DNA from 2 places in the Modestobacter lacusdianchii genome. Region 2 is predicted to be linked to the other one. Evidence: riboswitches for the same ligand, from Rfam matches in the RefSeq annotation. Region 2 holds a riboswitch; the other holds the start of a gene.
The links. A riboswitch is a leader RNA that binds a small molecule or an ion and turns the genes downstream of it on or off. The one in region 2 is predicted to bind thiamine pyrophosphate.
Positions count from the first base shown of each region.

Region 1: linked by a shared signal. The riboswitch ahead of ACJTNH_RS18670 (alcohol dehydrogenase catalytic domain-containing protein) and the one ahead of ACJTNH_RS05070 (ECF transporter S component) in region 2 are both predicted to bind thiamine pyrophosphate.

Region 1 is NZ_JBJJTJ010000036.1:15,386-20,056, forward strand. Features, by position in the region: gene ACJTNH_RS18655 (acetyl-CoA C-acetyltransferase) at 1-863, opposite strand, end outside; gene ACJTNH_RS18660 (SDR family NAD(P)-dependent oxidoreductase) at 968-1,753, opposite strand; gene ACJTNH_RS18665 (hypothetical protein) at 1,866-2,069, shown strand; TPP riboswitch at 2,074-2,182, shown strand; gene ACJTNH_RS18670 (alcohol dehydrogenase catalytic domain-containing protein) at 2,173-3,189, shown strand; gene ACJTNH_RS18675 (MFS transporter) at 3,224-4,468, shown strand; gene ACJTNH_RS18680 (response regulator) at 4,578-4,671, shown strand, end outside.
Region 2 is NZ_JBJJTJ010000005.1:73,874-78,544, reverse strand. Features, by position in the region: gene ACJTNH_RS05075 (ABC transporter ATP-binding protein) at 1-1,244, opposite strand, end outside; gene ACJTNH_RS05070 (ECF transporter S component) at 1,244-1,858, opposite strand; TPP riboswitch at 1,857-1,959, opposite strand; gene fabG (3-oxoacyl-ACP reductase FabG) at 2,068-2,823, shown strand; gene ACJTNH_RS05060 (IS30 family transposase) at 2,922-4,118, opposite strand; gene ACJTNH_RS05055 (SDR family NAD(P)-dependent oxidoreductase) at 4,166-4,671, opposite strand, start outside.

The DNA.
Region 1 (4,671 bases), on a different contig from region 2:
GCCCAGCCGGCCAGGCGGACGAACGGCTCCCAGCCGCGGCGGTCGGCCTCGGCCCGGGTCGTGACGATGCACAGCGCGGCGCCGTCGTTCTGACCGGAGGCGTTCCCCGCGGTCACGGTGGCCTCGGGGTCGACCCGGCCCATCACCGGGCGGAGCTTCGCCAGGTCCTCCATCGTCGTGTCCGGGCGGGGGTGCTCGTCCTCGGTGACCAGGCGGGCCGCCGTCTTCCGGGTCGCCGGCACCTCGACCCCGACGATCTCGTCGGCGAACCGCCCCTCCCGGATCGCCGCCCCGGCGGCCTGCTGGGAGCGGAGTGCCCAGGCGTCCTGCTCGAGCCGGTCGATGCCGTGCTCGCGGCGCACGTTCTCCGCCGTCTCGAGCATGCCGCCGGGCACCGGGTGGTGGATGCCGCCGGCGGTCTCGCGGGCGCGGGCCAGCCGGTCGTGCAGCATCACGCCGTCGCCCTTGGCGCCGGTGCGCAGCCCCAGCGCGTAGTGCTCGACGTTGCTCATCGACTCCACGCCACCGGCGACCACGACCGTGCCCGAACCCGCCGCGACCTGCATCGCGGCGTAGATGACGGCCTGCAGGCCGGAGCCGCAGCGCCGGTCGATCTGCAGCCCGGGCACCCGCACGCCCAGCCCGGCGTCCAGCGCGGCGATCCGCCCGATCGCCGGGTTCTCCCCGCTCGGGCTGCAGTTGCCGAGGATGACGTCGTCGACCTCGCCCTCACCGAGGCCGGCGCGCTCGGCCAGGCTGCGCAGCGCGGAGGCGGCCAGCTCGTTGGCGGAGAGCCCGGCGAAGACCCCGCCGAAGCGGCCGACGGGGGTGCGGACCGGGGAGCAGATGACGACGTCGTCCATGCGCCCACTCTGCCAGCCCTCCCCCGGCCCGGCACGGCGTTCGGCAGGAACGCCGACGCCCCTCGCCCGGCGGACCGGGGAGGGGCGTCGTCGCAGGCGGGAGGTCAGTCGCGGGGCTTGGCCATCGCCTCGTGCGCGGAGCTCTTGAACGCGTCGGGCAGCACCTTGTTCGCCGCGCCCTGCACCTTGGTCATCAGCGAACCGGCGGTGAGCTTCTCCTCCCCGCTCATCATCGCCTCGAAGCCCTGGGCGGCGACCTGTGCCGGGTCGTCCTTGGGGCCCTTGCCCATGGCGGTGTCGTCGAGGTCGGCCCGGTTGAAGAAGTCGGTGTCGGTCGGGCCGGGCATCAGCGAGGTGACGGTGACCGCGGAGTCCTTGAGCTCCTGCTGCACCGCCTCGGTCAGCGACTGCACGAAGGACTTGGACGCGTTGTAGACGGGCTGGTAGGCGCCGGGCATCGTCGAGGCGATCGAGGAGGTCACCAGCACCCGGCCCTCGTTGCGGCCGGTCATCTCCACGAGGCAGAGCTTGAGCAACGCGGCGGTGGAGACCACGTTGAGCTGCATGATCTCCAGGTCGTCGGCCCAGTCGGTGTCGACGAAGGCGCCGCCGCGGCCCACGCCGGCGTTGAGCGCCGCGGCGTTCAGCGGCCGGCCGAGCCCCTGCACCCGGGTCCACAGCTGCTCGATGCCCTGGGGCGTGCGGAGGTCGGCCTGGACGGCGATCACCTCGGTGCCCTCGGCCCGCAGCCGCGCCGCGGCGGTGTCGATGGTCGGGTCCTCGGCGTCGATCACCAGGTCGAAGCCGTGCTGGGCGAACTGCTTGGCGAGCTCGAACCCGATCCCGCTGGAGGCGCCGGTGACGAGTGCGAGGGGCTTGGTGTCGGTCATGACCCGGCCGTACCCAGCCGTCCCGGTGTCGTCACGCGGATCGGCGGACTTCCGGGCCGGTCCCGACACCGGCCTCCCGGTCACCCGGACGTCGGGGGCCAGACTCGAGCACGTGACGGACGACGCGCTGATCTGCTCGGCCAAGGGCTGCCGGGCGCCGGCCACCTCCCGGTTGGTGTGGAACAACCCGAAGCTGCACACCCCGGACCGGGAGAAGGTCTGGACCGCCTGCGACGAGCACCGCGAGCAGCTCTCCCACCACCTGGCGATCCGGTCGTTCCTGCGCCGCGTCGAGCCCGTGGAGCAGGCCCGGTAGCTTCATCGGCGCACACGGGAGCCCGGGCGCGGGCTGAGAAGGCGGACGACCACCGCCGACCGTCCAACCTGATCCGGTTCATGCCGGCGGAGGGAGCTGCTCGATGCTCGCCGCACGTCTCCATGCCCCAGGCCGGCCGCTGGCCCTGGACGACGTCCCCGTCCCCAGCCCCGCGCCCGACGAGGTGCGGGTGCGGGTGCACGCCGCCGGTGTCTGCGGCACCGAACTGCACTTCACCGACGGGCTCTACGCGCCGTCCCGCACCCCGATGACGCTGGGCCACGAGGCCGCCGGCGTGGTCGAGGCCGTGGGCTCGGCGGTCACCGGCTGGGCCGAGGGCGATCGGGTCGCCGTCTACTACTACCTGTTCTGCGGCTCCTGCCGCTGGTGCCTGCGCGGCCGGCAGAACCTCTGCCTCACCCCGCGGGGCGTGCTGGCCTTCGCCGCGGACGGCGCCTTCGCCGAGCAGCTGGTCGTCCCGGCCCACTGCCTGGTCCGGCTGCCGGACGAGGTCTCCTTCGACGCTGCGGCCCCGCTCTGCTGTGCCGGCACCACCGCGGTGCACGCGCTGGCCGAGGCGGCGGTGGAGCCCGGCGAGGTCGTCCTGGTGCTGGGCAGCGGCGGTGTCGGGCTGGCCGCCGTGCAGGAGGCCCGGCGGCGTGGTGCCACCGTGATCGCGGTCAGCCGGGACGCCGCCCGGCGGGATGCTGCCCGTCGCTGCGGGGCCACTGCCGCGGTGCCACCGGGCGAGGCCGCCGACGCGGTCGCCCGGCTGTCGGGCGGGCAGGGCGCTGACGTGGTGGTCGAACTGGCCGGGGTGACCGCCACCCTCGAGCTGGCCACCGGCGTGCTGGGCCGGCGCGGCCGGCTGGTGCTGGTCGGCTACAGCGCCGACCAGCTCACCGTCAGCCCGCTGGCGCTGGTGGTCGCCGAGCAGCGGGTGCTGGCCAGCGTGGGCAACACGCTGGCCGAGCTGGAGCAGGCGGTGGGCCTGGCGGCAGCCGGTCAGCTGACCCCGCCGGTGGCCGCCACCCTGCCGCTGACCCAGGTCAACGAGGCCCTGGACCGGCTGCGGGCCGGCGAGGTGACCGGCCGGCTGGTGCTGCACCCCCAGGCCTGAGCCCGGCCGGGCGCCCGTGTGAGGATCGGCGCTCGTGCGACGACGCGGCAAGGACGCCCCCCTCCCCCGCGAGGTCGGCGTCCTCGCCATCGTCGCCTTCGTGGTCGCGCTCGGCTTCGGCGTCGTCGCCCCGGCCATCCCGCTGTTCGTCCGCGACTACGGCGTGGGCACCACCGCCGTCGGCTTCGCGGTCAGCGCCTTCGCCTTCTTCCGGTTCGTCTCGGCCTTCGGCGGTGGGTCGCTGGTGGAGCGGATCGGCGAGCGGGCGGTGCTCGCCGCCGGGCTGGCGATCGTCGCGGTGACCACCGGACTGGCCGGGCTGGCCGGCAACTTCCCGCTCTTCGTCACGCTGCGCGCCGCCGGTGGCATCGGCAGCGCTATGTTCACCGTCGCCGCGCTGTCGCTGCTGCTGCGCACCGCTCCCGCCCACCAGCGGGGCCGGGCAGCCGCCACCTACCAGGGCGGCTTCATCCTCGGTGGCATCGCCGGGCCCGCCGCCGGTGGCTTCCTGGCCGAGATCTCCCCGCGGGTGCCGTTCTTCGTCTACGCCGGGTTCCTGCTGGTGGCCGGCGCGGTCGCGCTGGTGCTGCTCCGGCCGGCCGCGCTCCCGCCCACCCCGGCCGCCACCGCACCGGGCGTCGACCAGGGCGGCGGGCCGGAGCCCTCCACCGCCGCCGTCCCGCCGCCCGGCACCGAGGCCGGCGGGCTGCGCCAGGCGCTGCGCTCCCGGGCCTACCTGGCGGCCCTGGTCGCCAACCTCGGCGTCGGGTGGGTGCTGTTCGGCGTGCGCAACTCGCTCGTGCCGCTGTACGTCACCGAGGAGCTGGGCAAGACCGTGGCCTGGGCCGGCGCCGGGCTGCTGGCCGGGTCGGTGGCCCAGGCGCTGGGCCTGCTGCGGGCCGGCCGGCTGTCGGACACCTGGGGACGGCGCCCGTCGCTGGTGCTCGGCACAGGTCTGGCCACCGCGTCGATCGCGGTGCTCGTGCTGCCGCCGTCCACCGCGGCGTTCCTGATCGCGATGGCCACCTTCGGGCTGGGCGCCTCGCTGCTGGCCAGCGTGCCCGCCGCGCTGGTCGGCGACGTGAGCCCGCGCCGTGGCGGCCGGATGGTCGCGGTGTTCCAGATGGTCGCCGACCTGGGTGCGGTCGTCGGGCCGCTGGTCGCCGGCTGGCTCACCGACGCCTTCTCCTTCCAGGTGGCGTTCGCGGTCAGCGCCGCCGTCCTCGGGCTCGGGTTGCTCGCCGCGCTGGCCATGCCGCGACAGGTCCGCCCGGTCTGACCGGTCGGCGGGACTTCCGCTGTTCACACATCCGGAGTTGGATGAGCGGGCCACCGGGGGCCCGCTCACCCGGGCGGACCACCCCGCGGCGGCGCTGACCGGAGGTGCTGTGCCTGCCCGACCCGTCCTGCTCACCGTCGACGACGACCGCGCCGTCAGCCGCGCCGTCGCCCGCGACCTCCGCCGCCGCTACGGCGAGGCGT
Region 2 (4,671 bases):
AACGGGTTGGCGTCGGCGAGCGCGGCCAGCCCCAGCCGCTCCAGCAGCTCCTCGGCGGTGGCGCGCGCCTGCGCGGCCCCCGCCCCGGAGCGCAGCGGCCCCAGCGACAGCTCGTCGCGCACCCGCCCGGTGAGGAACTGGTGCTCGGGCTGCTGGAACACCGTGCCGATCCGGTTCGCCAGCTCCGCCGCCGGCCAGCGGTGCGGGGGCAGGACCGGACGGCGCAGCCCGGCGGTCAGCGCGGGGGAGGCGACGACCCGGCCGGTGCTGGGCGCCCGCAGCCCGGCCAGCAGCAGCGCCAGCGTCGACTTGCCGGTGCCGTTCGGTCCGGTCACCGCCAGCGTGCGGCCGGCCGGCAGGACGACGTCGGTCGCCGCCAGCGCGGGTCGCGTGCTGCCCCGGTGCGTGAAGCCCGCCGCCTCGGTGGCCAGCAGCAGCTCGCCGGGGGAGTGCACCTGCCGCGCCGGCAGCTGCAGCGGCGCCGGTCGCCAACCGGGCGGGTGCTCCACCGCGCCACAGCCGGGCAGCAGCTCCACCACCCGGTCGACCAGCGGCAGCCACGCCTCGACGTCGTGGTCGACCACCACCAGCGTCGCCGACCGGTCGGCCACCGCCCGGGTCACGGCCGCCCGCACCAGCGCCGCGCCGTCCGGGTCGAGCTGCGCGGTCGGCTCGTCGAGCAGCAGCAGACCCGGCCGGGGCGCCAGCGCGCCGGCCAGCACCAGCCGCTGCTTCTGCCCGCCGGACAGCGCCGCGGTGGCCTGTTCGCGGCCGAGGCCGAAGCCGACGGCGTCCAGGGCGGTGTCGACCGCGGGCCAGATCAGCGGCGGCGGCGTCCCGGTGTTCTCCAGGCCGAAGGCCACGTCGTCCCCGGCGCGGGTCATCACCAGCTGGGAGTCCGGGTCCTGGAACACCACCCCGACCGGCCGGCGCCGCCGGTCGGGCACGGCGCCGTCCACGGTCAGCTCACCGGCGACGTCGCCGGACTCCGGGTCCAGCAGCCCGCCGAGTGCGCGCAGCAGCGTCGACTTGCCCGCCCCGGACGCGCCGGTCAGCAGCACCCGCTGCCCGGGCTCCACCCGCAGGTCGACGTCCCGCACCGCCCAGGCGCGCCGGCTGGCGTGCCGGAAGCCGAACCCGTCGATCCGGACGGCGGCCGGCCCGACCCCGCCGTGCTCGTTCGGCCCCGTCCCAGGGACCCGCGGCGCGCGGAGCGCGTCGTGGGGAGGGACGGGGTCCTTCATCAGACCCGGGTCCGGCCGGAGGCGAACGACGACAGCGCGCCGCTGGCGGCCAGCGCCCGGGTGAGCGCCATGCCGCCGAGCCCGGCGATGACCACGGTGCTCACCACGATGAGCGCGGTGTAGGTGGTCATCCAGCCCGGCGTCCAGTCCGGGTAGTAGTTGTAGAGGTCCAGCCCCGCTGCGGTGGCCCCGGCGAGCGCGGCGGCCAGCAGCGCCTGCGGCCAGCTGTACCGGCGCCAGCCGAAGGCGGCGAAGCCCAGCTCACCGGCCAGGCCCTGCAGCAGGCCGTAGACGATCACCAGCGAGCCCCAGGCCGATCCCAGCAGCGCGGAGACGATGCCGGCGATCAGCTCGGCGAACAGCGCGGCACCGGGCTTGCGCACGACCAGCGGGGCGAGGACGGCGGGCAGCAGCCAGACGCCGTACATGAAGGCCTGACCCGGCGGGAAGGCGCCGAAGGCCGGGCCGGTGGCGGCCCACAGCAGGCCCCAGGCCCAGAAGACGACGCCGAACGCGACGCCCAGCACGGCGGTGACGACGATGTCGACGGTGCGCCAGCCGCGGCGCGGCTCACCCTGGGCAGCATCGGACGGACGGACGGCCTGTTCGGCCATGGTGCTCCTCCAGACTCCCTGCGCCGGCATGACCCGGATCAGGTTCGAGGGTCTGCGGTTGCCCGCACTCTCAGCGCCGAGGCGCTCCCCTGTCGTGTGTGTGCGGGCAAGCCTAGCCCGGTCGGGTGCGCGGCCACGGTGGGCTGGTGATAGGCAGGACGGCAGCACGGCGGGCCGGTGGCCCGCTGACGACTCGACGAGGAGACGCAGTGGCACAGCAGCGGACGGCGATCATCACGGGAGCGGCGCGCGGGATCGGCGCGGCCATCGCACGGCGGTTCGCCCAGGACGGGATGGCCGTCGCCGTCCTGGACCTGGACGAGGGCGCCTGCGCGGGCACGGTCGAGGAGATCCAGAAGGCCGGTGGCGAGGCGCTCGCCGTCGGTGCCAACGTCGCCGACGAGGCGTCGGTGAACGCCGCGGTCGAGCGGGTCGCCGCCGAGCTGGGCGCCCCGACGGTGCTGGTCAACAACGCCGGCATCACCCGGGACAACCTGCTGTTCAAGATGAGCGTCGACGACTGGGACGCCGTCATGGGCGTGCACCTGCGGGGTGCGTTCCTGATGAGCAAGGCCGCGCAGAAGCACATGGTCGAGGCCGAGTTCGGCCGGATCGTGAACCTCTCCAGCGTCTCGGCGCTGGGCAACCGCGGCCAGGTCAACTACTCCGCGGCCAAGGCCGGCATGCAGGGCTTCACCAAGACCCTCGCCATCGAGCTGGGCCGGTACAACGTGACCGCCAACGCGATCGCCCCCGGCTTCATCGAGACCGAGATGACCGCGCAGACCGCCGAGCGGGTGGGCGTGCCGTTCGAGCAGTTCAAGGAGATGGCCGCCAAGCAGATCCCGGTCGCCCGGGTCGGCCAGCCCGAGGACATCGCGCACACCGCGTCGTTCCTGTGCAGCGAGGGCGCCGGCTTCGTCTCCGGCCAGGTCATCTACGTCGCCGGCGGCCCCCGCGACTGACGTCGGGCCCCCAGCACTGATCAGGTCCCCTGATCACCAACTGTCCCCCTGCACCAGCGTTGGTGCAGGGGGACAGTCATTGATCAGGTCAGGTGGGTTCAGGTGGTCGTTGCATCACCGGTTGGTTGAGGTGGTGAGAGTAGGTCGTTGAGTGCTTCGGCGGGGGTTCTCCAGCCGAGGGTCTGGCGGGGTCGTCCGTTGAGTTCGGCGGCGACCACCGCCAGGTCGGTGGGGGTGTGCACCGAGAGGTCGGTGCCTTTGGGGAAGTACTGGCGGAGCAGTCCGTTGGTGTTCTCGTTGCTGCCGCGTTGCCAGGGTGAGTGCGGGTCGCAGAAGTAGATGGGCAGGTCGGCGGCGAGGGTGATCTCGGCGTGCCGGCGCATCTCCAGGCCCTGGTCCCAGGTCAGGGACAGGCGCAGGTGCTTGGGGAGCTGCCCGATGGCGGTCACGATGGCTTCTTGCAGGGCCAGTGGGTCGACCTTGCGGCCGGGTAGGTGCAGCAGCAGGCAGAAGCGGGTGGTGCGCTCGACCAAGGTGCCGATGTAGGACTTGTTGGCCGCTCCGGCGATCAGGTCGCCTTCCCAGTGCCCGGGCACTGCTCGGTCGTCGACCTCGGCGGGCCGCTCACTGATCATGATCTTCCCCGGGATGCGGCGGTCTGGATCGGAGCGTCCATCCACGCGGTGTCGGGGCCGGCGGATCGCCCGCCCGGTACGCAGGCAGGTAGCAAGCTCCCGGCGCAGCAGCCCCCGGCCCTGGATGTAGAGGGCCTGGTAGATGGCCTCGTGCGAGGGGCGCATCGCCGGTTCGTCGGGGAACTCGATGGCCAGGCGCATCGCGATCTGCCGCGGTGAGTACCTGCGTTCCAGATCGGCCTGCACCCGCTCCCGCAGCGGCTCGTGGGCCAGCTTGAAGGGCTTGGGTCGGGCTCCGCGGGCCTCGGCGTCGGTCTGGGCCGGCACCGCCCGGTAGGGCCGCCCCGGGTGGGCTTGCTCCCACAGCGCCAGCTCGCGGCTGACCGTGGTCGAGGCTCGCCCCAGCCGGGCGGCGATTTGGCGCGCGGACTGGCCAGCGGCCAGCCCGACGGCGATCTCCTCCCGCTCGCTCAGGGACAGGAACCGGCCCGAGGGCTCATGGACATCCAGCGGTGGCACGCCACCAGCTTCCCGGAACCACCGCCGACCGCGCTGCCCACTGACCCAGGCCCGCGCAGCGGCTGCCGCCGTCGGCAGCCCCTGCGCGATCCCCGCCCAGAACACCCGCTCATTCGCCCGTGTCACAGCCACCCATGCCACCCCTCAGCTGGGGTGATGCAACGACCCCCTGACACCGGGTCACCTGATCAATGCTGGACGGACGGCGGTGGCTCGTCGTCGGGCCTCTTGGTCACGCCGCGGCGGGCGAGCTCGGCGGTGAGCCGGGTCCACACCCGCACCGGGAGCAGCCGGGCCAGCTTCATCGCGACCATCATCGGCACCGGGAAGACGACCTCGGCCTTGTCCCTGGCGATGCCGTCGGCGATGGTGCGCGCGGCGACGTCGGCTTCGACCTTGAACGGCATCGGGAACCGGTTGCGGTCGGTCATCCGGGTGGTCACGAACCCCGGGTTGACGGTCTGGACGACGACGCCCCGCGGGGCCAGTGACCCGCGCAGGCTCTCCAGCAGGCTGATCAGCGCCGCCTTGCCCGCGTTGTAGGCCTCCGAACCAGGCAGGCCGCGGTACCCGGCGACCGAGGCCACCCCGACGACCCGGCCCCGCCCCGCGGCCAGCATCTGCGGGACGACGGCCTCCATGGTGTGCACCGCGCCCATCACGTTGACCTGCAGGTGGTCGGCGAACAGCTGCG